One region of the Streptomyces altiplanensis genome, then DNA from elsewhere that is predicted to be linked to it. Evidence: riboswitches for the same ligand, from Rfam matches in the RefSeq annotation. Region 1 holds a riboswitch; each other region holds the start of a gene.

Region 1 (2,192 bases):
GTGCGGAACGGCGTTCCGGTCTACTGATCAGTAAGGGAAAAGAGGAAACCCCGGCCCGGCGCGCACGGGGGAAGCGCGCCGGACCGGGGTGCTCCGGGGGAAACGGGTCAGCTGAGGTGCAGCTGCTGGCCCGCGTAGATGACATCGGCGTCGTCGACGATGTCCTTGTTCAGCTCGAAGAGCTTCTCCCAGCCGCCCTTGACCTTCTTCGCTTCGGCGATCTTGCCGAGGGTGTCGCCGGACTTGACCTTGTACTCGCCGTCGCCCTTCTCGATGACCTTCGGGGCGGCGGGCTTCGCGGTCTCGGCCTTCGGCGCGGAGCGGACCTCGCTGCGCGAGGCGGGCTGCTCGGCGGCGCGCGGGGCGGCCTGCTCCTGCGTCTGCTGCGGCTGGGGCGCGGCCTTCTGCGGCTGCGCCTGCTGCTGCGAGGAGCCGGAGGTGTCGACACCCGGGTCGACGCCGTCGTTGGTCAGACCGCCGGCGCCGGCGCAGGCCCAGGCACCCGGGCCCTGCATGTCGAGGAGCTTCTCGGCGGTGGCTATCTGCTGGGCCTTGGAGGCCTTGTCGGCGGTGGGGGCGTACTGCGTGCCGCCGGCGGCGGCCCAGCTGGACGCGGAGAACTGCAGGCCGCCGTAGTAACCGTTGCCCGTGTTGATGGACCAGTTGCCGCCGGACTCGCACTGGGCGACAGCGTCCCAGGTCTCGACGGAGGCGGCGGAGGCCGACGTCGCGCCCATCAGCGGGACGGCGACAGCGGCGCCGGTGATGCCGGCGAACGTGGCGATACGAACGGCCTTCGACGGACGACGGTGCTTGGCCTTGCCGGAAAACAGCATGCGACATCTCCTCACCGACGCCTACGAGGTGAGCTGTCGGGTTCGGGCCAATGAGTGCCCGGCCGCGCGACCTGCGTCGCGCGCCTTAACCCCAAGCCGGTTCCGTCCGTCTTCCGACGTCCGGGCCCGGCGCCTACCTGGGTCCCCCGCTCCTGCCTACGGCGCTTTACGCGTCGGTTCCCCCCGACCGACGGCAGGATTCGGCGTGACGGTCGACGGGGCCCGCGATGGCGAGCGGTTCGACCGTAAACACATGAGCCCTCGATGTTCAAAGAGGAGCATCACGGAAATATCGCCCATTCGCGCCCCCGCCCGACCCCCATCCGCGCAGGTCAGAGGCGAGACTGACGGACCGTTCGGGCCGGCCGCGTGATATGAGGCAAAGAGATCCATGTCTCACTGTCTCCAATGCGGACATAGCGGCCCGAACTGCCCCCGTTTTCAGTTCAGATCGAGGCTTTGGCCAGGGACGATGAGGTCCGGATCGGACCCGACGGTCTTCTCGTTCGCGGCGTAGAGCGCCGGCCAGCCGCCGCGCACGTCATGCGCGTCGGCGATGTCCCAGAGGCTGTCGCCGGTGCGGACGGTGTAGTCCTTGTCCTTGTCCTTGCCCTTGTCCGCGTCCGCGCCCGCGTCCGCGTCCGCGCCCGCGTCCGCGTCCGCGCCTGCGTCCGTGTCCGCTCCCGCTTCCTGCTCACCGGCCGTGCCGACCGCGTCGCGTGTCGGACCGTCACCTCGCGAGGCGTGGCGGCCCGATTCGCGCTCGATGCCCGAGTCGCCAGTTATGGCGTCCGCGTCCTCCCGGGCCTTTTCGCCGCGGTGCTTGCCCGTGGAGGCGCTCTTCCCGGGGGTGGCCTCAGCGGCCTCACGGGCGGGCGCGTCGGACGTCTCGGCGTCGGCGGTGGCCTCCGCGGCATCGGCGGCGTCGGCCGACGGGGGCGCCGTCGGCTCGGCGGACTTCTCGGCTCCGGCCGCCTTTCCGTCCGAGGAAGCCTCCGGAGCCGTGGAACTCTTCGGCGTCCCGGTCCTGGAGCCGGTCTTGGAGCCGGTCTTGGAGCCGGTCTTGGAGCCGGTCTTCGGTGCGGCATCCGGCTCGGCGGTCGCGCCGCCACTCGGCCCGGCGTCCTCACCCTCCGTCAGGCCCGAGATGAGCGCGCAGCTCGGCCACGCCTGCGGTCCCTGTGCGGCCAGTACCTTCTCGGCCACCTGGATCTGCTGGGAGCGGCTGGCGAGGTCGGCGCGCGGCGCGTACGCCGTACCGCCGAAGCGCTGCCAGAGTTCCGGCGAGAACTGGAGTCCGCCGTAGTAGCCGTTGCCGAGGTCGGCACTCCACATGCCGCCGCTCTCGCAGTCGGC
Region 2 (2,192 bases), on a different contig from region 1:
GCGGACCGGGACGCGCGAGACGCCGTAACGGCGCGCCAGCAGCTCTTCGGTGAGCCGGCTGCCCCGCTCGAAGACGCCGGAGACGATGTCGTCACGGATCGCCGTGCATACCGATTGCGCGGGAATGCGCATGAGCGGACCTCCGCCTTGTCCCCCGCGAAACGCGGTCGATTGACACCTGTTCGGCGACTCTATTGCAGCGGTGCGCAATTTCCGACGGGCGGCGGGAATTCATGGATATCTTTTGGCCAACGCCGAAGGCCCCGGCGGGAAGCCGGGGCCTTCGGGAAAACCGGGGTGCGTCAGACGTTCACGCCGTGCGCGCGCAGGTACGCGACCGGGTCCATGTCGGAGCCGTACTCGGGAGACGTACGGGCCTCGAAGTGCAGGTGCGGGCCCGTCGAGTTGCCGGTCGAACCCGAGATGCCTATCTGCTGGCCCGGGGCGACGGCCTGGCCGACGGAGACGCCGATGGACGACAGGTGGCCGTACTGCGTGTACGTGCCGTCGTTCATCCTGATGACGATGTTGTTGCCGTACGCCCCGCCCCAGCCGGCCTCGACGACGGTGCCCGCACCGACGGCCACGACGGAACTGCCGGACGCGGCGCGGAAGTCGATGCCGGAGTGGCTGCCGGAGGACCAGAGCGAGCCGCCGCTCTGGTAGCCGGTGGTCACGACGGAACCGGCGACCGGAAGGGTGTAGGCGGTGAGGCGCTCGCGCTCCGCCGCACGGGCGGCACGCTCCTCGGCCTCGCGCTCCTCGCGTTCCTCGCGCTCCTTCTCGGCCTTCGCCTCGGCCCTGGCTTCCGCCTTGCGCCTGGCTTCCGCCTTGCGCTCCGCCTCGGCCTTGCGCTCGGCCTCCGCCTTGTCGGCGGCGTGCTGCTGCGCCTCGGCCTGGGCGGCGATCCGGTCGGCGAGGGAGTCGCCGATGACGAGGGCCTCGGTCAGGCCGGTCGCCTCGACGGAGTGGGCCGCGTCGGCGCCGGCACCGGAGCCGGCGGCGAGGGCCGGAGAGGCCAGGCTCCCGATGGCGCCGGTCGTCGCGAGGGTGGCAACGCCCGCGAGGTTCGCGCTCCTGCGCGTCAGACGGCCCGGACGGCTCGGACGACGGTGCTTCCCGGTGGCACGGGTGAACGCCATGGAGTGGCTGGTCCTTTCCTTCCTTCTCGCCTACCGGGTTAGCTGACGGGTTCGGAGCAGGAAGGTCTCCTACGGACCCCTCTCCGTACGTGCGCACGGAAGGACGTCCGATTCACCCCAGGGACGGTTTGGGTCCCCGGCTCCCCAGGCTCGCGCCTGACGGGGACTCGGCGATGACTGCCCGGTGCCGCGGATGCGGCTCACTGCTGACGGACAGCCGGACCGACGCTAAACGGGAGATCTTTCAATCACCAAAAAGACATCGCACTTTGTAACGCACCCCACAGACCAGAAAGGCAACTCCGCAACAAAACGGACATACACAAAGGACCCCGGCGGCCTGTCGGCCACCGAGGTCCCTCTACCTCCCGTTTTGAGGGAGTTGCGCAATCGGCTCGGACGGGCGGACCGTCAGCCGGCGACCACCGTCACGTCACCGATGCCGAGCGCCCTGACGGGCTCCTCGATCTGCGACGCGTCCCCGACGAGGACCGTGACCAGACGGTCCTCGGGGAAGGCGCTGACGACCGCCGCGGTGGCCTCCACCGTGCCCGTCCCGGCGAGGCGGGCGTACAGCTGGGCCTGGAAGTCGTCCGGCAGGTGCTGCTCGACCTGGTCGGCGAGCGTGCCGGCGACGGCGGCCGCCGTCTCGTACTTGAGCGGTGCGACACCCACCAGGTTCTGCACGGCGACGTCGCGCTCGGCGTCGGTGAGGCCCTCGGCCGCGAGGGTGCGCAGCACCTTCCAGAGGTCTTCGAGCGCCGGCCCCGTGGACTCCGTGTCCACCGAGCCGCTGATCGCCAGCATCGACGCGCCCGACCCGTCCGGCGCGGAGCGCAGCACCTGGCCGAAGGCGCGCACGCCGTACGTGTAGCCCTTCTCCTCGCGCAGGACGCGGTCCAGGCGGGAGGTGAGCGTGCCGCCCAGGCAGTACGTGCCGAGGACCTGGGCCGGCCAGACGCGGTCGTGCCGGTCGGGGCCGATCCGGCCGATGAGCAGCTGCGTCTGGACCGCGCCGGGGCGGTCCACGATGACCACACGGCCCGTGTC
Region 3 (2,192 bases), on a different contig from region 1:
GACCGGACCATCTCGCTCTACATCAACTCCCCCGGCGGCTCGCACACCGCGATGTCCGCGATCTACGACACCATCCGGTTCGTGAGCTGTGACGTGGAGACGGTCTGCCTGGGCCAGGCCGTCGCCTCCGCCGCCGTACTGCTCGCGGCCGGCACGCCGGGCAGGCGCCTCGCCCTGCCGGGCGCCCGGGTGCTGCTCAGCCAGCCGTCCACCGGCCGGCCCGTGCACGGCCGGCCTTCGGACCTGGAGATCGAGGCGCGGGAGCTGACGCGCATGCGGCAGACGCTCACTCAGCTCCTCGCACTGCACACCGGCCAGAGCACGGAGCGCGTCGACGACGACATCGAGCGCGACAAGGTGCTCACGGCCGAGGCCGCGATGGCGTACGGCCTGGTGGACCACGTCGTGCACAGCCGCAAGGCCGCGCCCGCCTCCCCCGCTCCGAGGTGAACCCGCGCATGCTGCCGCCGCTGCCCGCACTGACGCGCGCCGAGTGCGAGTTCGTCGACCGCTATCTCGAAGTGCTCGACCTGATGGGACGGATCAACCCCGCACGCGGCACCGACACCTATGGCGCGCTGCGGGCCGCCCAGGCGCTCGCCGGGAAGGCCGCCGGCCTGCGGGACGCTCTCGCCCTGATGCACGAGCGGGGCGAGACGCGCGTGCATGCCGCCACGCTCGCGCGGGCCCTGCGCGTGCTCGACGGGGAGCGGCGGGCGGACCGGGTCACCCTGCCAGCCGTGTCCGCGAGTTGAGGAACACGCGGTCGGCTACCCCCATTGGCGTACGAGAGGAACTCACTCAAAAGGCGTAGGAAATACCTGAACAGCGGTACGACCCCGCTTGCGCAACACACCTGCACATTTGGCGGAATTGGGCATTCCGCCGCTGGTACGGCGGTCGTCAGGCACCGGCGTCCGGTGCCGAAAACACCCCTGTCCACCCGAACGGGTCAGCGGTGATCAGCCTCACAAAATGCCGTTTCGGCTCGGAAATCCGGCCATTCATGAGTCAAGATCCCTGGGACGACAAGCCCCCGCCACCGCGGCGGGGCGGTCCGGGCGGACGCTGAGTCCTGCCGCCGTTCCGGATGACTGGTCGACAGGAGTGCATCGGCAGGAGTGGAGGACCCAAGCAGTACGGGGTGGCCGGAGACGGTCGTCCCTCGGGGTGAAGCCGCACACCGCGGCCGGGCATCTTCGCCTGTCCGAACCCGACAGGTCATCCTTCACAGGCGGCTGACGAAGGGTTGCGCATGACCGCGCACAAGCACGTTCCGTCCGTACTGTCCCGGGCCGGAGCCGCTTCGGCTCTCACCCTCGCCGCGATCGGCACCACGATGCTGGCGCCCGGTGCCGTCACCGAGGCGCAGGCCGCATCGCATTCGACGAAGGCGCTCAACGTCGCCGCGTCGAAGAAGGGGGCCCCGTACAAGTACGGGGCGGTGGGCCCGAGCCGGTTCGACTGCTCAGGGCTGACGCTCTATTCGTACAAGAAGGCCGGCAAGAGCCTGCCACGCACCGCCCAGTCCCAGTACAACAAGACCCGGCACATCTCCGCCTCCAGCCGTCAGCGCGGAGACCTGGTCTTCTTCCACTCCGGGCGGAACGTCTACCACGTGGGCATCTACGCCGGGAGCGGCAAGATCTGGCACTCGCCCAAGTCCGGCTCCGTGGTGAAGCTGGAGAAGATCTGGTCCAAGAGCGTCTGGTACGGCCGCGTGCGCTGATATTTCCCGGCCGGCTGCCGGTCCGGGGAGATACCTTCCCTGCCATGACCTTCCTGAATCCGGTACGTCACATCACCTTCGACGCCCACGACCCGTACACGCTCGCCGAGTTCTGGTCCCGTCTGACCGGTTACAAGCTGCTGGACGAGCCGGGTGACGACGAGGTGCTGATCGATCCGGAGCGACCCGGTGTGCCCGGACTGCTGTTCATACGGGTTCCCGGGGACAAGGCCGGCAAGAACCGCGTCCACCTCGACATCCAGCCGCCGCACGGTACGCGGGATGCCGAGGTGGAGCGGCTCGGCGCGCTCGGTGCGCGGATCGTCGACGACCGCCGCACCGAGGACGGCCGGGGCTGGGTCGTCATGGCCGACCCCGAGGGCAACGAATTCTGCGTGGAGCGCGGCGCGGAGGAGATCAAGCCCGTCTGACACCGCGGTGCGGGCGGTGGGGCGGGCGCGTT
Region 4 (2,192 bases), on a different contig from region 1:
ATATACGACACCGGTCAAGTTTTGTCCAACCCGGAATAGATCAAAAACGCACATACGCCCCCTTCTGCCGCCCGGTGCGGGCGGCGGAAGGGGGCGTACTGGAGCGTTCAGTCCGGCCCGGGACGGGTCAGACGGTGACGCCGTGGCCGCGCAGGTAGGCCAGCGGGTCGACGTCCGAGCCGTAGCTGGGGCCGGTCCGGATCTCGAAGTGCAGGTGCGGGCCGGTCGAGTTGCCCGTGGAACCGGAGAGGCCTATCTGCGTGCCGCCGCCGACGCTCTGGCCGGAGGAGACGGACAGCGAGGACAGGTGGGCGTACTGCGAGTACCGGCCGTCGTCGTGCTTGATGACGACCTCGTTGCCGTACGAGCCGCTCCAGCCCGCGGAGACGACGGTGCCGGCACCGACGGCCTTGACCGGGGTGCCGCTGGCCGCGGCGAAGTCGACGCCCGTGTGGTAGCCGCTGGACCAGCTGCCGCCGGCGGCGCGGTACGGGGTGGTGACGCTCGCGGAGACCGGGGCGGTGAAGCCGGATCCGGTGCTCTGCGCGGCGGAGGCGGAGTTCACGGAAGTGGACTCCGCGGCCTTGGCCTCGGTCTTGACCTCGGCCTTGGGGGCGGCGGCCTCGGCCTTGGGCGCGGCAGGCGCCTCGGCCGCAGGCTTCGCCTGCTTCGCGGGGGCCTGCTTCACGGGGGCCTGCTTCGCCGGGGCCTGCTTCGCGGGCGCCGACGCCTTGGCGCCGATGGTCAGCTCCATGCCCGGCAGGATCAGCGAGGGGTTGCCGCCGACGACCTCACGGTTGTCCTCGTACAGCTTCTGCCAGCCACCGCGCACGTTCTGCTCTTCGGCGATCTTCGACAGGTAGTCGCCGGAGACCACGGAGTAGATCTTGGTGCTGGTCTTCTTCTGCGGCGTCGCCTTCTCGGACACCGCGGCGGCGGACGCGGCGGCCGGGGCTGCGGCCTTCTCCGCGGCGTTCGCACCGGTGGCGGTGATCAGGGGAAGTGCGAGTACGGCTCCGCCCGCTCCCGCGGCGACAATTCCGCGAGTGATCGAGTTGGACCTCGGGCGGCGGTGCTTACCCTTTGCGGGCATGGAACATTCCTCTCCGGCGCCTACGAGGTGAGCTGTCGGGTTCGGGCTGGAGATGCCCGGCCGCGCTGCTGCGCGACTTCACCCCAAGCCGGTCCGGACGCACGAGACGTCCGGATCACCGGCGTACTTACCTGGGTCCCCCGCTCCTGCCAACGCGTGAGTGAGTGAGTGCGGATTCCGGGAGGTGGCAGGATTCGGCGGTCCACCCGGATTGCGGTGACCGTAAGCCGACGGGGCTCCCCCGTACAAGCCGGTCCATTCACACGGACATTGGCTGACGGGAATTCACCACGGAATTCCCGTCACCCTCCGTGGATTACGGATCTTTACACACCGCCCGTGAACTGGCATTTGCACACGGAGCTTCGCCACGTACTGTCACGAATATGATCCTGCTCACCAGCTGCCTCTGCCATTTCCCGGCCCCACAAAGGAAGTTGTCCCGGAATCGCCCGTTTCGCCCCAAATGCAACTCATCCCCCTGACCGGGGACCGCAAGGGCGGGGAAAGGGAAGCGGGAAGGACACGGGACGAAGAAAGAAGGAGCAGGGCTCAGACCCTCCTCAGCCGGAAGACCGCGGCATCGAGATCACCGCGCAGCGCGGTGCGCAGTCCCCGGTGGAGCAGTACGGAACCCCGGTGCACGGCCGAGGTGTCCAGGCAGGCGTACGCCGCGTCCGGGTCGAGCCCGCGCAGGCGCAGCGGAGGCTGCTGCTCGCCGTAATGCTGGGCCTGGAGCCAGGCGAGGACGACGGTGTCGTCCCCGCGTACGTACTGGACCGCGCTGAGCCCGCCCTCGGGCGCCCGCAGCCGGTACAGCTCGCCGTGCTGCACGACCGGCCGGATCTCCTTGTACAGGTCCACCCACTCGCGCGCCTCGGCGATCTCGTCCTCGCTCCACCCGGCCAGGTCGCCGCCGATGCCGAGCACCCCCGCCATCGCGCTCACGAAGCGGAAGCGCAGCGAACTGACCCGCCCGTTGAGCTGCGTGTTGGGGCTGTCGGTGACCCAGGCGGCCATCGCCCGCGCCGGGTGCAGCTGGCTGAAGCCGTGCTGGATGGCGAGCCGGTCCAGCGGGTCGGTGTTGTCGGAGGTCCAC

What was found. Region 1 has a riboswitch for cyclic di-AMP ahead of ACWD0Y_RS10520 (transglycosylase family protein). Riboswitches for the same ligand answer to the same signal wherever they lie in the genome.
Region 2: another riboswitch for cyclic di-AMP. It lies ahead of ACWD0Y_RS22115 (M23 family metallopeptidase); the one in region 1 lies ahead of ACWD0Y_RS10520 (transglycosylase family protein).
Region 3: another riboswitch for cyclic di-AMP. It lies ahead of ACWD0Y_RS23735 (C40 family peptidase); the one in region 1 lies ahead of ACWD0Y_RS10520 (transglycosylase family protein).
Region 4: another riboswitch for cyclic di-AMP. It lies ahead of ACWD0Y_RS28420 (M23 family metallopeptidase); the one in region 1 lies ahead of ACWD0Y_RS10520 (transglycosylase family protein).

What each region holds. Positions count from the first base shown of each region.
Region 1 is NZ_JBSFUB010000015.1:89,840-92,031, forward strand. It holds gene ACWD0Y_RS10520 (transglycosylase family protein) at 108-836, opposite strand; cyclic di-AMP (ydaO/yuaA leader) riboswitch at 840-1,010, opposite strand; gene ACWD0Y_RS10525 (transglycosylase family protein) at 1,278-2,192, opposite strand, start outside.
Region 2 is NZ_JBSFUB010000052.1:32,610-34,801, forward strand. It holds gene ACWD0Y_RS22110 (GntR family transcriptional regulator) at 1-132, opposite strand, end outside; gene ACWD0Y_RS22115 (M23 family metallopeptidase) at 303-1,142, opposite strand; cyclic di-AMP (ydaO/yuaA leader) riboswitch at 1,156-1,325, opposite strand; gene ACWD0Y_RS22120 (M16 family metallopeptidase) at 1,554-2,192, opposite strand, start outside.
Region 3 is NZ_JBSFUB010000060.1:676-2,867, forward strand. It holds gene ACWD0Y_RS23725 (ATP-dependent Clp protease proteolytic subunit) at 1-450, shown strand, start outside; gene ACWD0Y_RS23730 (hypothetical protein) at 459-755, shown strand; cyclic di-AMP (ydaO/yuaA leader) riboswitch at 1,090-1,252, shown strand; gene ACWD0Y_RS23735 (C40 family peptidase) at 1,256-1,729, shown strand; gene ACWD0Y_RS23740 (VOC family protein) at 1,774-2,160, shown strand; partial or broken gene ACWD0Y_RS23745 (LysE family translocator) at 2,191-2,192, opposite strand, start outside.
Region 4 is NZ_JBSFUB010000086.1:13,653-15,844, reverse strand. It holds gene ACWD0Y_RS28420 (M23 family metallopeptidase) at 128-1,093, opposite strand; cyclic di-AMP (ydaO/yuaA leader) riboswitch at 1,096-1,270, opposite strand; gene ACWD0Y_RS28415 (alpha-galactosidase) at 1,646-2,192, opposite strand, start outside.